4 regions of the Peribacillus sp. B2I2 genome follow, and region 3 is predicted to be linked to each of the others. Evidence: predicted binding sites of a transcription regulator. Region 3 holds the regulator's gene; each other region holds the start of a gene.

Region 1 (4,006 bases), 220 kb from region 3:
CATATCCTGTTGATTCAGAGTACGTATACATACGACGTGCCTGCCCATCTAAACCAGTGATGAACATCGGGAAGAATGTTACATTAAAGCCGACTATAATGAACCAGAACGACCATTTTCCAATTTTTTCGCTCAACATGAAACCGAACATTTTTGGCCACCAGTACGTAAAACCGGCAAGTACGGCAAATACAGTACCAGGGATTAAAACGTAATGGAAGTGAGCTACTAAGAACATTGTATTATGGTATTGGTAGTCAGCACTTGCCATGGCAAGCATAACCCCTGTTACCCCACCGAGCGTGAAAATCGGAATGAAAGCTAAAGAGTATAGCATTGGAACGGTAAACACGATTTTACCTTTCCAAAGTGTGAACAACCAGTTGAAGATCTTAACACCGGTCGGGACTGCAATTGCCATCGTGGTAATCGAGAAGATACCATTAACCATTGCACCGTGGCCCATTGTATAGAAATGGTGAGCCCATACAATGAAAGATAAAGTAGAAATAGCTACCATGGAGATAACCATCGAATTATACCCGTACAGGTTACGACGTGCAAATGTCGAAATGATTTCACTGTAAATACCGAAAGCTGGAAGAATAACTATATAAACTTCAGGATGTCCCCAAACCCAGAACAAGTTTGCCCAAAGCATATCGCTACCGCCATTGGCCATCGTAAAGAATTGAGTTCCGAATAGACGATCCATTGTCATCAACGCAAGTGCCACTGTCAATACAGGGAAAGCGAAAACGATAATGAAGTTTGTAATCAAGATAGACCATGTGAACATTGGCATTTTCATTAAGTTCAGGCCAGGTGCTCTCATTTTCAAGATGGTTACGATAAAGTTGATACCAGTCATTAATGTACCGATACCAGCGATTTGAAGTGAAATCGCGTAATAGTTCGAACCGACTGATTCACTGAAATCGTTACTTGCCAGCGGGAAGTAAGATGTCCAACCTGCATCAGGAGAACCACCGACTACGAAAGAGATGTTAAATAGCATTGCCCCCATGAAGAATAACCAGAAGCTTACTGCGTTCAGACGTGGGAATGCTACGTCACGCGCTCCAATTTGTAATGGTGTAACAATGTTCATTAACCCAATGATAAATGGCATAGCCATGAACAGGATCATGACGACCCCGTGTGTTGTAAATACCTCATTATAATGCTGTCCATCCAAAAGACCGTTATCTGGAATAGCCGTTTGAGCACGCATCATAAGAGCATCGACGCCACCGCGGAAAAGCATAAGCAGTGCTGCCAAGATGTACATGATACCAATACGTTTATGGTCAACCGTTGTTAACCACTCACGCCATAAGTAACCCCATTTTTTAAAATAGGTAATTCCGGCAACAACCGCAATCATGGTTAAGCCAATGGCAACCATGGATGCATAAATCGCAGGGCTTGGATGAGGTACGGCAAATCGATCAAAGTAATCCATACTTTTGTGACTCCTTTCAGGAAAATATTCCTTATCTTGTAAACCTAGTTGTTTTATCGAACGAAATTAATTCTTAGTGATTCATGTTGCTGTGTTCTGAATGTTCCTCGTGTGAATCCTTGGAATCATTTTCTTCAGTATCAGAAGATCCGTGGTCATGACCAGCATTTTCCCCTTCAGGAGCTGGTGAAAACTCTAAGTGAGTTCCAGTGTAAGTGGATTGTCCCACATGGCCAGGTTTTAATAATTCATTGAATTTTTCCTCAGTAATCGGTTTAGCAGTAGCTTTAATTTCATCTACCCACTTATCGTAATCTTTTGCTGACAATGCATTAACGTTGAACGTTTGCTGAGCAAAACCTGAACCACTGAAGTTTGAATTTCGACCCATATACTCACCTGGTACATCAGCTGCTAAGTGCAACGTATTAACCATGTCCGACATCGCGTATTTTTGTCCTCCAAGTTGTGGAATCCAGAAACTTGAGATTGGACCGAATGAGTAAAGTTTAAATTCGATTGGTCGGTTAGTCGGTATAAACAGATAGTTGACCGTTTCGATATCTTCTTCCGGATAACTAAAATGCCACTTCCAGTTGGAAGATGAAGCGTAAATGACTAAAGGTTCTTGATCTCCGTACCCTTTAGGTGTTGCCTCAACTTCATTTGTTGTTTTAACAGTAACAACGGATAGGAAAGCGACGATCAAAATTGGGATCGCAACCCAAATTATTTCAAGAACCTTACTTCCTTCAATATGAGGCGGTTCATAATCATCACGCTGTTTGGAAGCACGATATTTCATTATCATGAAGATATACAGTACCATAACGACAAGGACGACAAAGGCCATTGTCCATATCGAAATCATAATAACATCTGCTTGTGTTGCAGCTACTGGCCCTTTAGGGTCCAAGACCATTAATGGGTTATCGCAACCGGTTAGCACAGTGGCAATAGTAAAAAGTATAGTTAATAGAGCCCATTTTATTTTCATAGTACTACCCCTTTCTTACATAATAAAATTCCAATTGGTAATTATTCGGACAAAGTGTTACCATGTTCACAAACCCCGACATACCAATATTAATCCCAAGTCTAAAAAAAGACAATACAAAGTGACATCTGTCACATAAAGTTCATTAAAGAGCAGTAAGAAGATGGTAAATGAACTGAAATGTTCGAAAATCTTCAGCAAATGAAATATAATAAATGTTTCATATCTTGCCTTTGAAAATTCACTTATCAGTGAAGGATTACAAATAGTACCGATCCTCTTTCCATTTAATATTACTCTAATATAATGAAATAAAAAATTTCACATTATAGTCACCGTGTATATTGCCTCAAAACTCTTAAAGATTATGAATTATATTACCTATCCTGTCAATTACTTATTTATCGTTAGATACCATGATTTAAAACGGATTTTTTTCACTCGGCCATGGAGGTTGGTAAATGGTAGACACATGGGACACGATGTTGTCTCCATGCTTCAATACCCTTATGAACCAACACAGGTCAATATTATATATGTATAAGGGAACAACGAGTGTGAAATGTAATTGGGTTCTTTTGCCTTATGCCCTGTCAGTATTTTTAAACAGCCGTGTAGCAAAAGCGTAGTAAGTAATTCAGGTTTGCTATCAAATCTGCCTTTAGCAAAACCACTGCTCAATAACCCCATATTGATACCTGTACCCCTTTCCCTTTTGAATTTTCAATTAAAAGTACATAGAAAAAAACCACAAAAAAAGGACTTCTTAAAAGTGTCCTTTTCTCGTAGATATTGTTTAAAATGTAATTGAGAATTCCTGGCGTGCAGGCAGTTGGTTTGGATGTACAAGCACATCGTGTGTTTGGCAATGACGAGTGGCAGTATAATGAATTAAAATGTAACAAATCGATAATTCGTTCTGATAATACACAAAATGAAAGCGCATTCATCGTTTGTGATCAAGTTGACTCAAATTCAGCAAGTTAGGCAAAAGAACAACTAATTTTGTTTAGAAAAACAGTATATTGCGCTAAATTCCTCGTTTTAGTTACTGAATTCTGTACTTCTGTTTGTTGGAGCTTTAGCCTTTGTTTTCATTTTTATGATTTTAGTCGTTTCCGGTTCAATTCTTTCGCCTTTACGTGTATTCATTACCATTTCCTCTGTCAGGACAAAAAATATACCAACTAGAAAAATGGCAGCTGCGCTTAGTGTGATGGCGATTCCAACAGCGGTAAATATATAATCCTTATTGTAATCGCTTACAAAAAAACTTAAAGCAAAAATAATAATTCCGATTACGCAACCTGTGCCCGATACCCATTTCACTGCATCCAACATCTTCTGATTAGCTTCCATAATTTCATCCCCTTTCTTTCTATTTTATGACATTTCACAAATTTGTCAAATCTTTTCTATTTTTTAACATATCTATAATGTAAACCTTGACAAATAGAATACGCCGCTATTCACTTTTAGGTATTCGAGACTATATGAAAAATCTGATAAACAGTATAAATACACTATCATTTTTTCCGATATCA
Region 2 (4,006 bases), 2.5 Mb from region 3:
CGAAGATGTTTCCGATCAAAAAAGAGGAAATTCTCATGTCACTAAAACAATTTTCTGGTGTGCCAGGAAGATTTGAAATGTATAAGAAAGAAGATGGACCGACAATAGTCATCGATTATGCTCATACTGCTGATGCCATTCATCACATGCTTCAAACTGCCAAAGAATGCGGGGCGGAAAAGATTTTTCATATCTTTGGTTTCCGAGGTGGTCGAGATACAACCAAAAGGGCAGAAATGGTTAAAGTATCATCGGAATATAGTGATGTATCGATTTTGACGATGGATGATTTGAATTCGGAGGGAATTGATGTGATGGAATCGTCACTCAATAAACTGCAAAGCGATTACTCTTCTGGTAATGGGAAGGTTATTCCAGATAGGACTTTTGCCATCCAGGAGGCAATACACGAAGGTAAGGAAGGGGATTGGATTATCATTACAGGAAAAGGTATAGAGAGGTATGAACAAGATTTCGGATTGCCTACTATTTCTGACAAAGAAACGGTATTATATCTACAAAATAAAGACCAAGGTGATTTTATCGGTTATTTTGATCAATAATTTGATACTAACGAATGCTATCCATTTCCATTCGAAAGCCATTTTATATTTGAATGGCCAGTTAATGGTGATAATTAACATTGTATGATTTGAGGATTTCCTGTAATATAAAAATACAAGCTGCACTGTTCGTAATGATAATAAAGTTTTAACCTTTAAGCTGTAATAGGGAGTTTTATATTGAAACAGGAATGTTATGCCTCGTCACTGACTTGGACAACAGGATTGTTTCTGCAAACACCCACTTTGAGGAGTGGTGGTTTAAAACTTTCTTACTGGGTACGGCAATGGCGGCTTACATCTTTAATATTGAAACCGGTCTCGCTTCGAGGCCGGTTTTTTGGTTTTTCCAATAATTAATGCACTAAATGAATTGCATGTACCGCTTTATAGTCTGAAAAACCAAACCGAAAAGCATTTTGAAGAAAATGCCATTGTTCATAGATTTACTTCTTTGGAGACATCACTCTTTTTTTGTATATCGGTTGGCATAACTTGAGGCAACGAAGGCATTGGGCTTAATTTTCGGTTCCACTCCCATGGATTCCATCCTTGCTACCATTTCATTTACAAACTCACTGGTTTTGTTCCGCTTTCCAATCCCTATATCAATATGGCCTTCCATGATGAACGTTGCCCCTTGATATACGGCAGGCAGGACAATATCGATTAACTGATTTTTCCTTTCCTCCGTAAACATGGATACAATCTCCTCAGTTAACGACAATTCTTTGGAAATTCGCTCATGTAAATGCAGCATCCTTCTAGGGATCATCACTTTCCTTATACAACCCCACACACCATTCCCGACCTGCCGTATTACGATGCCTGTAATGAAAACCGTATGTTTTTTATGTACTTGCGAATCTGTACCAACCATTAATCGAAAGTTACCGGATGGATTTAATTTCATGAATTCTACAATATGAACGAATACCTCTTCGAATGACATGTTTTTTTCTTGAAGATTTTGAAATGGAATGTTATGAATTGAATTTTGCTTCATATTATTGCACCCAACCTTTCCTCGGATATAATCTGATTATTAAATATCAAATATCTACATGCCGCTCATAACACATCATATGAAGGAGGTCCTTGTTTCGTGCCGTGGGAAGAACCCGCCGTTAAATGATGATGGTCATCATTTGAGGGTAATTCAACAATGAGATGTGCTTATGATTGCTAAATCTTGTACATATGTAATGTTTGCGATTTAAGAATGAGGAATTTGTAACGAAGAGAAGCCTGTGCATTAGGCTTCTCTTTTTTTGTAAGGAGAATATTACGAAAAACTTATTGGAGTATTCGATTGGTGTATCTCGTCTTTAACTGGAAAATACTTAAAGCTTGTGACTTTATATCACCTTAGAAACCCGAATATCATTCAATTCCTATGGCGGAGTTATGTTTATAGAAGAAAACCTAATTGAAATTATTAAAATTTTAACAAATAACCAATATAAAGTACTCAAATTTTATAACTTTCAAAAAAAAGTGTGTAATGTTTTCTCACATAAACAAAGAATTCTCGCTTTTATAAGAGTAAAATAAACGAATATTCAATTAATAAAGTATGGGAGAGATGAAAATGAAAATAACTGAATTGAAAAAAAGCGGTCATGCACCGTCATTATTAGCTTCATTCCTTTATTTTGATATTAGTTTTATGATTTGGGTATTATTAGGTGCGCTCGGTGTCTATATTACAAAGGATTTCGGTCTTTCGCCAGCTGAAAAAGGTTTGATTGTAGCTATTCCGATTTTGGGAGGCTCGTTTTTCCGGCTCGTTCTTGGTTTTTTGACTGATCGCATCGGTCCACGGAAAACCTCGATCGGCGGGATGCTTGTTACGATGATTCCACTTTTTTGGGGATGGTTATTCGGAGAAAGTTTAGCGGAGCTCTATTTAATTGGGATTTTGCTAGGAGTGGCTGGTGCAAGTTTTGCTGCAGCACTTCCAATGGCTAGTCGCTGGTATCCCCCTCATTTGCAGGGTCTTGCGATGGGCATTGCGGGAGCCGGTAACAGCGGAACTCTGTTTGCGACCCTGTTTGGACCGCGTATCGCAGAGTCAATTGGCTGGCATAATGTTATGGGGTTAGCTTTGATTCCATTAACCATCGTGTTTGTCATTTATATTTTAATCGCAAAAGACGCACCATCTCAACCGCCTGCAAAACCGCTCAAGGAATATTTCACAGTATTTAAAATAGCAGATACATGGTATTTCTGTATTCTCTACAGTGTGACTTTTGGGGGATTTGTTGGGTTCACTAGCTTTTTAAGCATCTTTTTTGTTGATGAATATGGGTTAACACGAATAAGGGCAGGGGAATTTGTTACATTATGTGTCATCGCCGGAAGTTTCTTTCGTCCCGTCGGAGGCTTTATTGCCGATAAAATAGGTGGAGTTAAACTGCTAATGTTTTTATTTATTGGACTAACATTATGTATGTTCGGTATTAGTTTTCTTTATTCTTTTTCTACCGTTACGATTTTACTGTTTATCGGAATGTTATTTCTCGGTATGGGTAACGGGGCTGTCTTTCAGTTAGTTCCACAGCGATTTTCTAAAGAAATTGGTTTCATTACAGGAATTGTAGGAGCTGCCGGAGGCGTTGGCGGATTCTTGGTTCCAAACATACTAGGAACGTTGAAACAGATAACTGGGACATACGCTACAGGATTTTTAGTATTTTCCATAATTGGAATCGTGGCGTTACTAATCCTGGTTCTAGCTCAGCTTTCATGGAGAAAAACGTGGGTACTCGGAAAGAATTCAGTTAAGATTTAGAACCATGTTTACTACTTTTATTGGCTTATTTCATTACTTGTTTTTTGGGGGGATAAAATGTATAAACAAAAACTGGTCTTAATTGGGAACGGAATGGCGGGATTACGATGCGTTGAGGCGATCATAATGAATAATCCAAATGCTTTCGAGATTACTATTTTCGGAAGTGAACCACACGTTAACTATAATCGAATCTTATTGTCGACTGTGCTTCAAGGAAACACTTCGTTTGAAGATATCGCGATAAATGAACGAAACTGGTATACGAAGCATAATATCCAATTGTTCACGGGTGAAACGGTCGTGAAAATCGATAAAGAGACTCAAAAGATAAAAACAGACAAAAGAAGGGAAGTTTACTACGATAAGCTCATAATTGCTACAGGTTCTGTCCCATTTATTCTTCCTGTTACCGGTGTTGATAAAGAAGGGGTTATTGCATTTCGGACGATTGAAGATTGCCAAAAGATGATTGAAAATTCACGGAAGTATAAAAAGGCAGTCGTCATTGGAGGCGGTTTATTAGGTTTAGAAGCAGCGAGAGGGCTGTTAAACCTTGGCATGGAAGTGAATGTTGTTCATATTGCTGAACACTTAATGGAAAGGCAGCTTGATTCAACGGCATCCATTTTGCTGCAAAAAGAGT
Region 3 (4,006 bases):
TTAGCACTCTTCATCATCGAGTGCTAACACATTTATAATATTAAATAAACCGAGCCTTTTTTGCAAGTATCTTATCGAAAATTTTTTATTAATTTCTGATAAATTACGGGTATACTACTTTAGCATAATGATTCTTTTAACAAAGTGACTGAAATGTTTGATTAGGGGTACCTTTAAGTGGTGTTATGCTTCAATATTTGATACCATTTTGGAGTATGCGTTTATTGATTGTCCCCATATTTGGAACGTTCTAAGCGAAATGGGTGACAAAATAAAAGGAGTTTTCATTTTTGAAAAAAGAATATTGGTTCGTCATCATCACTTACATTGCCATGCAATTATCCAGTATCGTTGGGGTACCCATTTTCATGCTGATCGGGTCTTCAACTGGAATGCCTGCTGATGAACTCCAAGTGAAGTCTGCAGCATACTGGATCGTATTCAGCTTTCTCGTTGCTCTATCCTTGATTCTTTTTTTAATAAGAAAAGATATGAGGGAAAAGGTGGACACAAGGAATCAAGATTCTATTCCCATGTCCATATTATGGGCAATAGCAGGAGTGTTCATGGCTCTTTTTGCGCAAAGCATTGCCGGGAGCATTGAACAGATGCTTGGGGTGGAGCCTGAATCTGAAAATACGCAGCAGCTCATTTCACTCATTTACCAAGTCCCCATGGTCATTTTCGTCACTTCAGTAATTGGACCTATATTGGAAGAAATCATTTTCCGGAAAATCATTTTCGGATCACTTCATAAACGCTTTAACTTCTTTATTTCAGCTTTACTCAGTTCAGTTATTTTCGGCTTGGCGCATGGTGAATTGGAACATCTTCTTTTATATTCGGCAATGGGCTTCACCTTTGCTTTCCTTTATGCGAAAACGGGCCGCATCCTCGTGTCCATTAGCGCTCATGTTGCGATGAATACGCTTGTTATCATCCTTCAAGTGGTATATCGGAAAGATATTGAGAAGATGATAGATACTGCACAGGCATTCATCGGAGGTTTATTATGAAACGTCAATCACCATTATTCATGGGCATCATCTATGCAGGCTTAGGAGCTCTTTTTACCGCTATCGCGATTCAAACCGTCAGTTCTTCAGGATGGGGAATCTTTGCCTACATACTTGTACTGATCGCGACCCTCGACTTTGGATCGGGATTACGCATGATCATGCTTCACTTTAAGATTAAAGCCGCCCAAAAAAATAAGAAAAAATAAAAAACGCTGCTATGATGCAGCGTTTTTTTCATTCCTCCAATGCGGCTTCTTCCATTACAGGATAATGTTTCAGAAAATAGATGAGCGACTGAAGCTCCACAGCCAGGTCAATGTGGTGAACCCTTATGGATGGAGGTACTGTCAGCCGTGCAGGTGTGAAATTCAATATTCCTTTTATATCGGCTTTGACTAGACGATCGGTTATCGTCTGGGCTACCTGGGCAGGCACTGTCAAAATAGCCGCAGTAATATTATTTTCCTGCAATAGTGTATCGATTTGATCCATATGGTAGATTGGCACATCAGCTATTTGCTTGCCGACCTTATCTTCAGAGACTTCGAATGCCATTTCAATCTTCGTATTATTATTTTTCATGAAATTGTAATTTAAAAAAGCGGTCCCTAAATTTCCTACCCCGATTAAAGCGACTTTTGTCAATTCATCCTGATCTAGTGTTTTTCTAAAGAAGGATAATAAATAATTGACATTGTAGCCGTAGCCTTTTTTCCCAAGCGCGCCAAAGTAGGAAAAATCACGGCGAATGGTAGCAGAATCCACTTTTACGGCTTCGCTTAGCTCTGCCGAGGAAACTCTTTGTTTGCCTGAGGAATGTAAGTTTTTTAAAAATCGATAATACAATGGCAACCTTTTGGCTGTTGCCTGCGGTATCTTTGGGTCATGGTTCATCATTCTTCCCCGCCTTCACACATGCTTTTCAACTTAATCTCTATCTGTTTGTTTTACTTGTCTTTTATAATCGTTGCTAGAAACTCCGCCTGTTTTCTCCACTAAGAATGTAGGCCCGATTACCATTCCCTTATCAATGGCCTTACACATGTCATAAACAGTCAAGGCAGTCACGGATGCAGCTGTTAACGCTTCCATTTCCACACCTGTACTCCCTTTTGTCTTAGCTTCCGTTTCAATCCTAAGCCTATATCCTTGATCTTCCTTTTCCCAATCAAAGGCTATATTGACCCCTTGCAGAGCAATGGGGTGGCACATCGGAATTATATTGGATGTATTCTTGCTGGCCATTATTCCTGCAACTTGTGCAACAGCCAGTACATCACCCTTTTTCATTTTCTGGTTCGTGACCAATTCATATATTTCATCGTTCAATAAAATGCTCGATTGAGCTATAGCCGTCCGGGTTGTTTCAGGCTTAGCACTCACATCAACCATTTTGGCCCTGCCTTGCTCATTAAAATGCGTTAAGTCTCCCATTTAAGTAACCCCTCCTAAATCATACACTATTATTCCACTTTATGTAACAGCTTGTTTTAGCTTGGAACCAAGCTGTTGCCGATAATAACTAAAATACGTTACACTAACAATAATCAATTGAGGTGAAATCTATGATTTTATTACAAATCAATCAACTATCGAAATATTATGGAGCTGAACTTATTTTATCAAATATGAAGCTCGAAGTTCAAAATAAAGATCGAATTGCACTTGTTGGCCGTAACGGCGCCGGGAAATCCACTCTGCTAAAAATCATAGCCGGGCAGATTTCCCATGATGGCGGTGAAATAATCAAACCAAAAGGCGTCACCATCGGCTATATGGCCCAGGATACGGGACTGGAATCGGAACTTACCATTTGGGATGAGATGCTGACAGTATTCAAGGACCTTATAGAGCAAGAAAAAGAACTGCGTCGCCTTGAGGCCGATATGGCCAGACCTGACATCTTTGAAAACGAAGTAATTTACCAAAAAGTGTTGAATGAATATGACACTTTGATGGTAGCATTCAAAGAAAAGGGCGGTTATCAATATGAAGCGGATATCCGTTCCGTATTGCATGGACTTCAGTTTGCTGACTTTGACTATTCTACCCCAATTTCCACTTTAAGCGGTGGGCAAAAAACTAGACTTGCTTTAGGGAAACTGCTTTTAAGGAAACCGGATATATTGATTCTGGATGAGCCAACGAACCATTTGGATATCGAAACGCTCTCTTGGCTTGAGCAATATTTACAAGGCTACCAAGGAGCTGTTCTTATTGTTTCCCATGACCGCTATTTTCTAGATAAGGTCGTAAACCAGGTATATGAAATTTCCCGGAACAACATGAAAAAATACTATGGTAATTATAGTTCTTACCTAGAGGGCAAAGCGGAAGATTATGAGCGGGACATGAAGCTTTTCGAGAAACAACAAGGGGAAATCGAAAAGCTTCGCGACTTTGTCCAACGCAATATCACAAGGGCTTCCACCACGAAAAGAGCACAAAGCAGACGCAAACAGCTCGAAAAGATGGATGTATTGGACAAGCCGCAAGGTGATGAAAAATCCGCAAATTTTTCATTCCAGATTGAAAAGCAAAGCGGAAATGAAGTGCTTCACCTTCAGGACCTGGCTATCGGCTATGAAGGGGAAATGGTATCAAAAAATATAAATTCCCGGATGACAAAAGGAGAGAGCATAGCTCTTGTTGGCCCAAATGGCGTTGGAAAATCAACGTTATTGAAAACGATCATCTCTAGACTGCCTGCACTTTCCGGGGATTTCCGTTTCGGAACGAACGTCGAAGTCAGTTACTACGATCAGGAACAGGCTAACCTTGTTTCCAATAAACGCGTACTCAATGAATTATGGGATGACTATCCCCTTAAACCGGAAAAGGACATACGCACCGTACTCGGTAATTTCCTTTTTAGCGGGGACGATGTTTTAAAAACCGTTTCCACACTAAGCGGCGGCGAAAAGGCCCGGCTTGCTCTAGCCAAAATGATGATGGAAAAAGGGAACTTTTTAATTCTTGATGAACCA
Region 4 (4,006 bases), 4.3 Mb from region 3:
AAGTGTTTTTACAGATGTATTGGGATGGAATAAATTGGAGGGTGATGGTACCACTGATCTGGTTACGGTGGGACTTCATGAACAATTGAAATGCACATGGAATTTCATCGTGCAGCCCGAATTGACCATCGATCAAGTAAATCTTGATGACTTCGATGCTTTGGCCATTCCTGGAGGCTTTGAAGAAGCCGGTTTCTATGATGATGCATATGATCAGAGGTTTCTTGATGTTATAAAGTATTTTCACAATAAGAACAAAATCATAGCAACGATTTGTGTAGGTTCTCTACCATTAGGAAAAAGCGGGATATTGAATGGAAGAAAAGCCACTACGTACAATCATCCAACTAGTAAGAGACAGGGTCAGCTAAAAGATTTTGGTGCGATTGTCGTTAATGAACCGATTGTCGTCACTGATAATATCATTACATCCTACAATCCTTCAACAGCATTCGATGTTGCCTTCACGCTCTTGGAAATGCTCACTTCCGAAGAGAATTGTAAACATGTGAAGGAATTGATGGGTTTCCATTAAGAATGGTTCTTATCCTAATGAATAAGAAAATCCAGCGGTTGGCTGACACTCATTCACACGGTTCTATTTGAAAAGACTGTAGGCGTAGGAGAAAGGGGGCGGAAAACGTATCTTTCGTCAAATAATTCCGAACCAATGACCAAAAGCAACACCTTCACAAAGTTGATTGGAGAGGAAGGCGCGAGACTCCTGCGGGAAAAGCGCGTCTAGGGGAGACCCCGCAGGCGCAAGCCGAGGAGACTCCCGGACCGCCCGCGGAAAGCGAGTTTCTTGAGCGGAAATCAACGTCCAAATTGTATACAGTCTGAGGGTTCCGAAGGCCAAAAAACGGAACAAGATGAATGATGAAATAAAAAAACCAGTCATATCAATAAGAAATAATTGATATAACTGGTTTTTGATTTAGGTCTGCCATCGCCTTAAAATGGTCGGTGATTTAAAAGATTAATCTATAAATAACTGTCGAATCTAATGGACTTCGCCAGCCAGCGAAGCTAAGAGTTAACTTTCAGAATATCCGAACAGCTGCATAGTGAGGATTGAGGAGTTTTTTTTACAAAAATGAGCAACACTAAGTAAGCATAACTGGTTCGCTATGCTTACGAAATTATTATTTATCAGATGTTTCCGATGTGCCTTCCTCACTGTTTTTGAGGTAAACTTCAGAAATTCCATTCATGCCTTCCAATAGTTGCGCTTTCGTATATTCCATATTGCCAACCAGTTTATTATGCTTCTTATCATTATTCTCTTCTACAAGTTTAGATTCTGAATCAGTCACAATATTCACCTCCATCATTTAGGATGGCAGATAAAGAAGGAAATATGTATGACAGGCGACGACGATAGACATTTTACAAAATGGTCCATTTTAGTGAAAAATTTCAGGCCATACATAAGACCTTCCATTTGGTTAGATCCTTTAAATATGAAGGAAAAGCTTATTTTATGGATATTTTTAAAAAATCAGCTGTTTTCATGAAGCTAAAGGGATATACTAAAGGATAGCTTTTATTTAATTTTTAAAAGTATTTTTTTCGTGTTGCACTTTGTGCAATATTTTACAAGTTTTTCTAATTATTTTAACAAAATGCTTATTGTAAAGGAGAATTGGATATGTCAGAAACGATTACCCAATCACAGACTGAACAACTTAATGACCGCCAAAAACAATTAGATGTACTGGACCAATTATTAAAGCCTGAGGTTCAGGAATCCTTGAACACTTTAGTTGAGCAGTTACCAAAGCTGACTGAGATAGTGAATATTTTAACAAAGTCTTATGATTTTGCTCAATCAGTAGCGACTGATGATGTTTTGAAAAAGGATACGGTCAGCGCCATTTCGGAGATCGCAGGACCTGTGGTCGATTCAGTGAAAGGGCTTGCGGCCACTTCCATCGAAGCTAAGGATCGCGCTGAAGTGAATAATGATGTGATCGGTCTTTTTGGTCTGTTAAGAATGATGAAAGACCCGCAAGCGCAAAAGCTTTTCCGTTTCGCCCAAGCTTTTCTTGAAGTCTCTTCAGAACGTAAAAACCAAAAATAATTTGATAAACTTTCAATCAGTAAGGACGGGGGATTAACTATGTCAAAACAAATCGTCATCTTAGGTGCAGGTTATGCTGGATTACTATCTGCCTTATCCGTACGTGAATATTACAAGAAGGATGAAGTGCAGGTTACAGTGGTGAACCAATTTCCAACGCACCAAATCATCACCGAATTGCACCGTCTTGCAGGCGGATCCATTTCTGAACAAGCTGTTTCCATTCCTTTGGAAAAGCTTTTTAAAGGAAAAGATATCGACCTTGCCATTTCCAAAGTGGAGTCTTTCTCAGTCGATAAAAAAGAAGTGAAGCTTTCCAATGGCTCCACTTTATCTTATGATGCCCTGGTTGTTGCTTTGGGAAGCCAAACAGGATTCTTCGGCATTCCGGGACTTGAGGAAAACAGCATGGTCTTGAAATCCGTAAATGATGCAAACAAGATTTACAAACATATCGAAGATCGCATCCGCGAATATGCACAAACGAATAATGAGGCGGACGCAACGATCGTGATCGGCGGCGGCGGCTTGACGGGCGTCGAGTTAATCGGTGAAATCGTGGATCATTTCCCTAAAATCGCCAAAAAGTTCGGAGTGGACTTCAAGGACTTGAAAATCAAGCTTGTGGAAGCTGGTCCAAAAATCCTACCGGTCCTGCCTGATCACTTAATCGAACGTGCCATGACAAGCTTGGAAGCACGCGGCGTTGAATTCTTGACAGGTCTGCCTGTTACGGGTGTTAAAGGAAACCAAATCGAATTGAAAGATGGACAAACGATCGTTGCCAATACGCTTGTTTGGACAGGCGGAGTCGCAGCCCTTCCTATCGTAGGCGAATCAGGCCTTGAAGTGGATCGCGGCAAAGCGGCCGTCAATGAGTATTTGCAATCCAAATCCCATAATGATGTATTCGTCGTCGGGGACAGTGCCCTTGCTTTCCCTCCAGAAGGCGGACGTCCATACGCTCCTACTGCACAAAATGCTTGGCAAATGGGTGAGCTTGTTGGATACAACCTTTATGCAGCGTTTGAAGGCAAGAAACTTGAAGAATTTTCACCTGTAAACTCAGGTACACTTGCGAGCCTTGGCCGTAAGGATGCGGTGGCAACCGTTGGAGCCAATAACACTTCCCTAAAAGGTCTGCCGGCTACATTGATGAAAGAAGCAAGTAATATTCGCTATCTATCACACATCAAAGCCCTATTCAGCTTGGCTTATTAATTTATAATAGCCGTTGACATGCATTTACATGTCCGCGGTACATGCCCTTTATTCCCGGTCATTGGGAGTAAAGGGCATTTTTATTTCACTAGGATTAACTTTTTATTGATGGCCTACAGAAAAGGCGGGCCCCCTACTTGAAGGGGGCCCGCCTTATTTCACTCTACATTACTATGTTTGGAATAAGTGAGCTCGTGGCTTATGGACTGGGTTAATGAATAGTCCAAACATACTGCATCACATAAAACATGTACGCATTGATCAAACAATGAGCTTAACGGCTGGACGCTTTTCGTTTCATGGTCCAAGCGATTTTTCGTTGCAGCTGGAATCAACAAGACCTCATGCGAGACATTCGCTAAATCGGATTGATCATTCGTCGTGATGGAAAACACCTTGCATCCCATTTCCCTGCCTTTTGCCGCAACCGAAATCACACTTTTCGTCGAGCCGCTACCGCTAATGGCTATGATTAGATCGCCTTTTGCAATAGAAGGCGTAATCGTTTCGCCGACTGCATAAACGTTTAAGCCGAGATGCATCAATCGCATCGCAAAGGCTTTAGCCATGAAGCCCGACCTTCCTTCACCTACGATGAAAATCCTGTTTTCCGACTGTAACTGCTTTAGGAGCTCATCCGTTTCCGTTCCGTCCATTTTGTGAAATACACCGTTCACTTCTTCTAAAATAACCGCAATTTCT

Evidence for each region. Region 3 encodes Rex, which represses fermentation and respiration genes when NADH is low (regulators of the CRP and FNR family bind a similar motif). Its sites were predicted from a motif close to TTGTGAAATATTTCACAA; they were not measured.
Region 1: qoxA (cytochrome aa3 quinol oxidase subunit II) is a predicted target of Rex. The motif match lies at 2,582-2,599, and genes of this name have one in related genera.
Region 2: ABIE66_RS13855 (nitrate/nitrite transporter) is a predicted target of Rex. The motif match lies at 1,999-2,016, and genes of this name have one in related genera.
Region 4: ABIE66_RS22770 (helical membrane plugin domain-containing protein) is a predicted target of Rex. The motif match lies at 1,585-1,602, and genes of this name have one in related genera.

What each region holds. Positions count from the first base shown of each region.
Region 1 covers NZ_JBGCCB010000001.1:498,911-502,916, reverse strand. Annotated here, with positions in the region: gene qoxB (cytochrome aa3 quinol oxidase subunit I) at 1-1,465, opposite strand, end outside; gene qoxA (cytochrome aa3 quinol oxidase subunit II) at 1,539-2,462, opposite strand; gene ABIE66_RS02495 (hypothetical protein) at 3,270-3,449, shown strand; gene ABIE66_RS02490 (hypothetical protein) at 3,507-3,821, opposite strand.
Region 2 covers NZ_JBGCCB010000001.1:2,797,907-2,801,912, reverse strand. Annotated here, with positions in the region: gene ABIE66_RS13870 (UDP-N-acetylmuramoyl-L-alanyl-D-glutamate--2,6-diaminopimelate ligase) at 1-563, shown strand, start outside; RNA gene ssrS (6S RNA) at 678-864, shown strand; gene ABIE66_RS13860 (ribonuclease H-like YkuK family protein) at 1,027-1,569, opposite strand; gene ABIE66_RS13855 (nitrate/nitrite transporter) at 2,155-3,360, shown strand; gene nirB (nitrite reductase large subunit NirB) at 3,418-4,006, shown strand, end outside.
Region 3 covers NZ_JBGCCB010000001.1:282,746-286,751, reverse strand. Annotated here, with positions in the region: gene ABIE66_RS01570 (CPBP family intramembrane glutamic endopeptidase) at 291-1,016, shown strand; gene ABIE66_RS01565 (YdiK family protein) at 1,013-1,225, shown strand; gene ABIE66_RS01560 (redox-sensing transcriptional repressor Rex) at 1,254-1,916, opposite strand; gene moaC (cyclic pyranopterin monophosphate synthase MoaC) at 1,947-2,453, opposite strand; gene ABIE66_RS01550 (ABC transporter ATP-binding protein) at 2,585-4,006, shown strand, end outside.
Region 4 covers NZ_JBGCCB010000001.1:4,585,745-4,589,750, forward strand. Annotated here, with positions in the region: gene ABIE66_RS22760 (DJ-1/PfpI family protein) at 1-535, shown strand, start outside; gene ABIE66_RS22765 (hypothetical protein) at 1,146-1,316, opposite strand; gene ABIE66_RS22770 (helical membrane plugin domain-containing protein) at 1,652-2,083, shown strand; gene ABIE66_RS22775 (NAD(P)/FAD-dependent oxidoreductase) at 2,123-3,304, shown strand; gene hxlB (6-phospho-3-hexuloisomerase) at 3,463-4,006, opposite strand, start outside.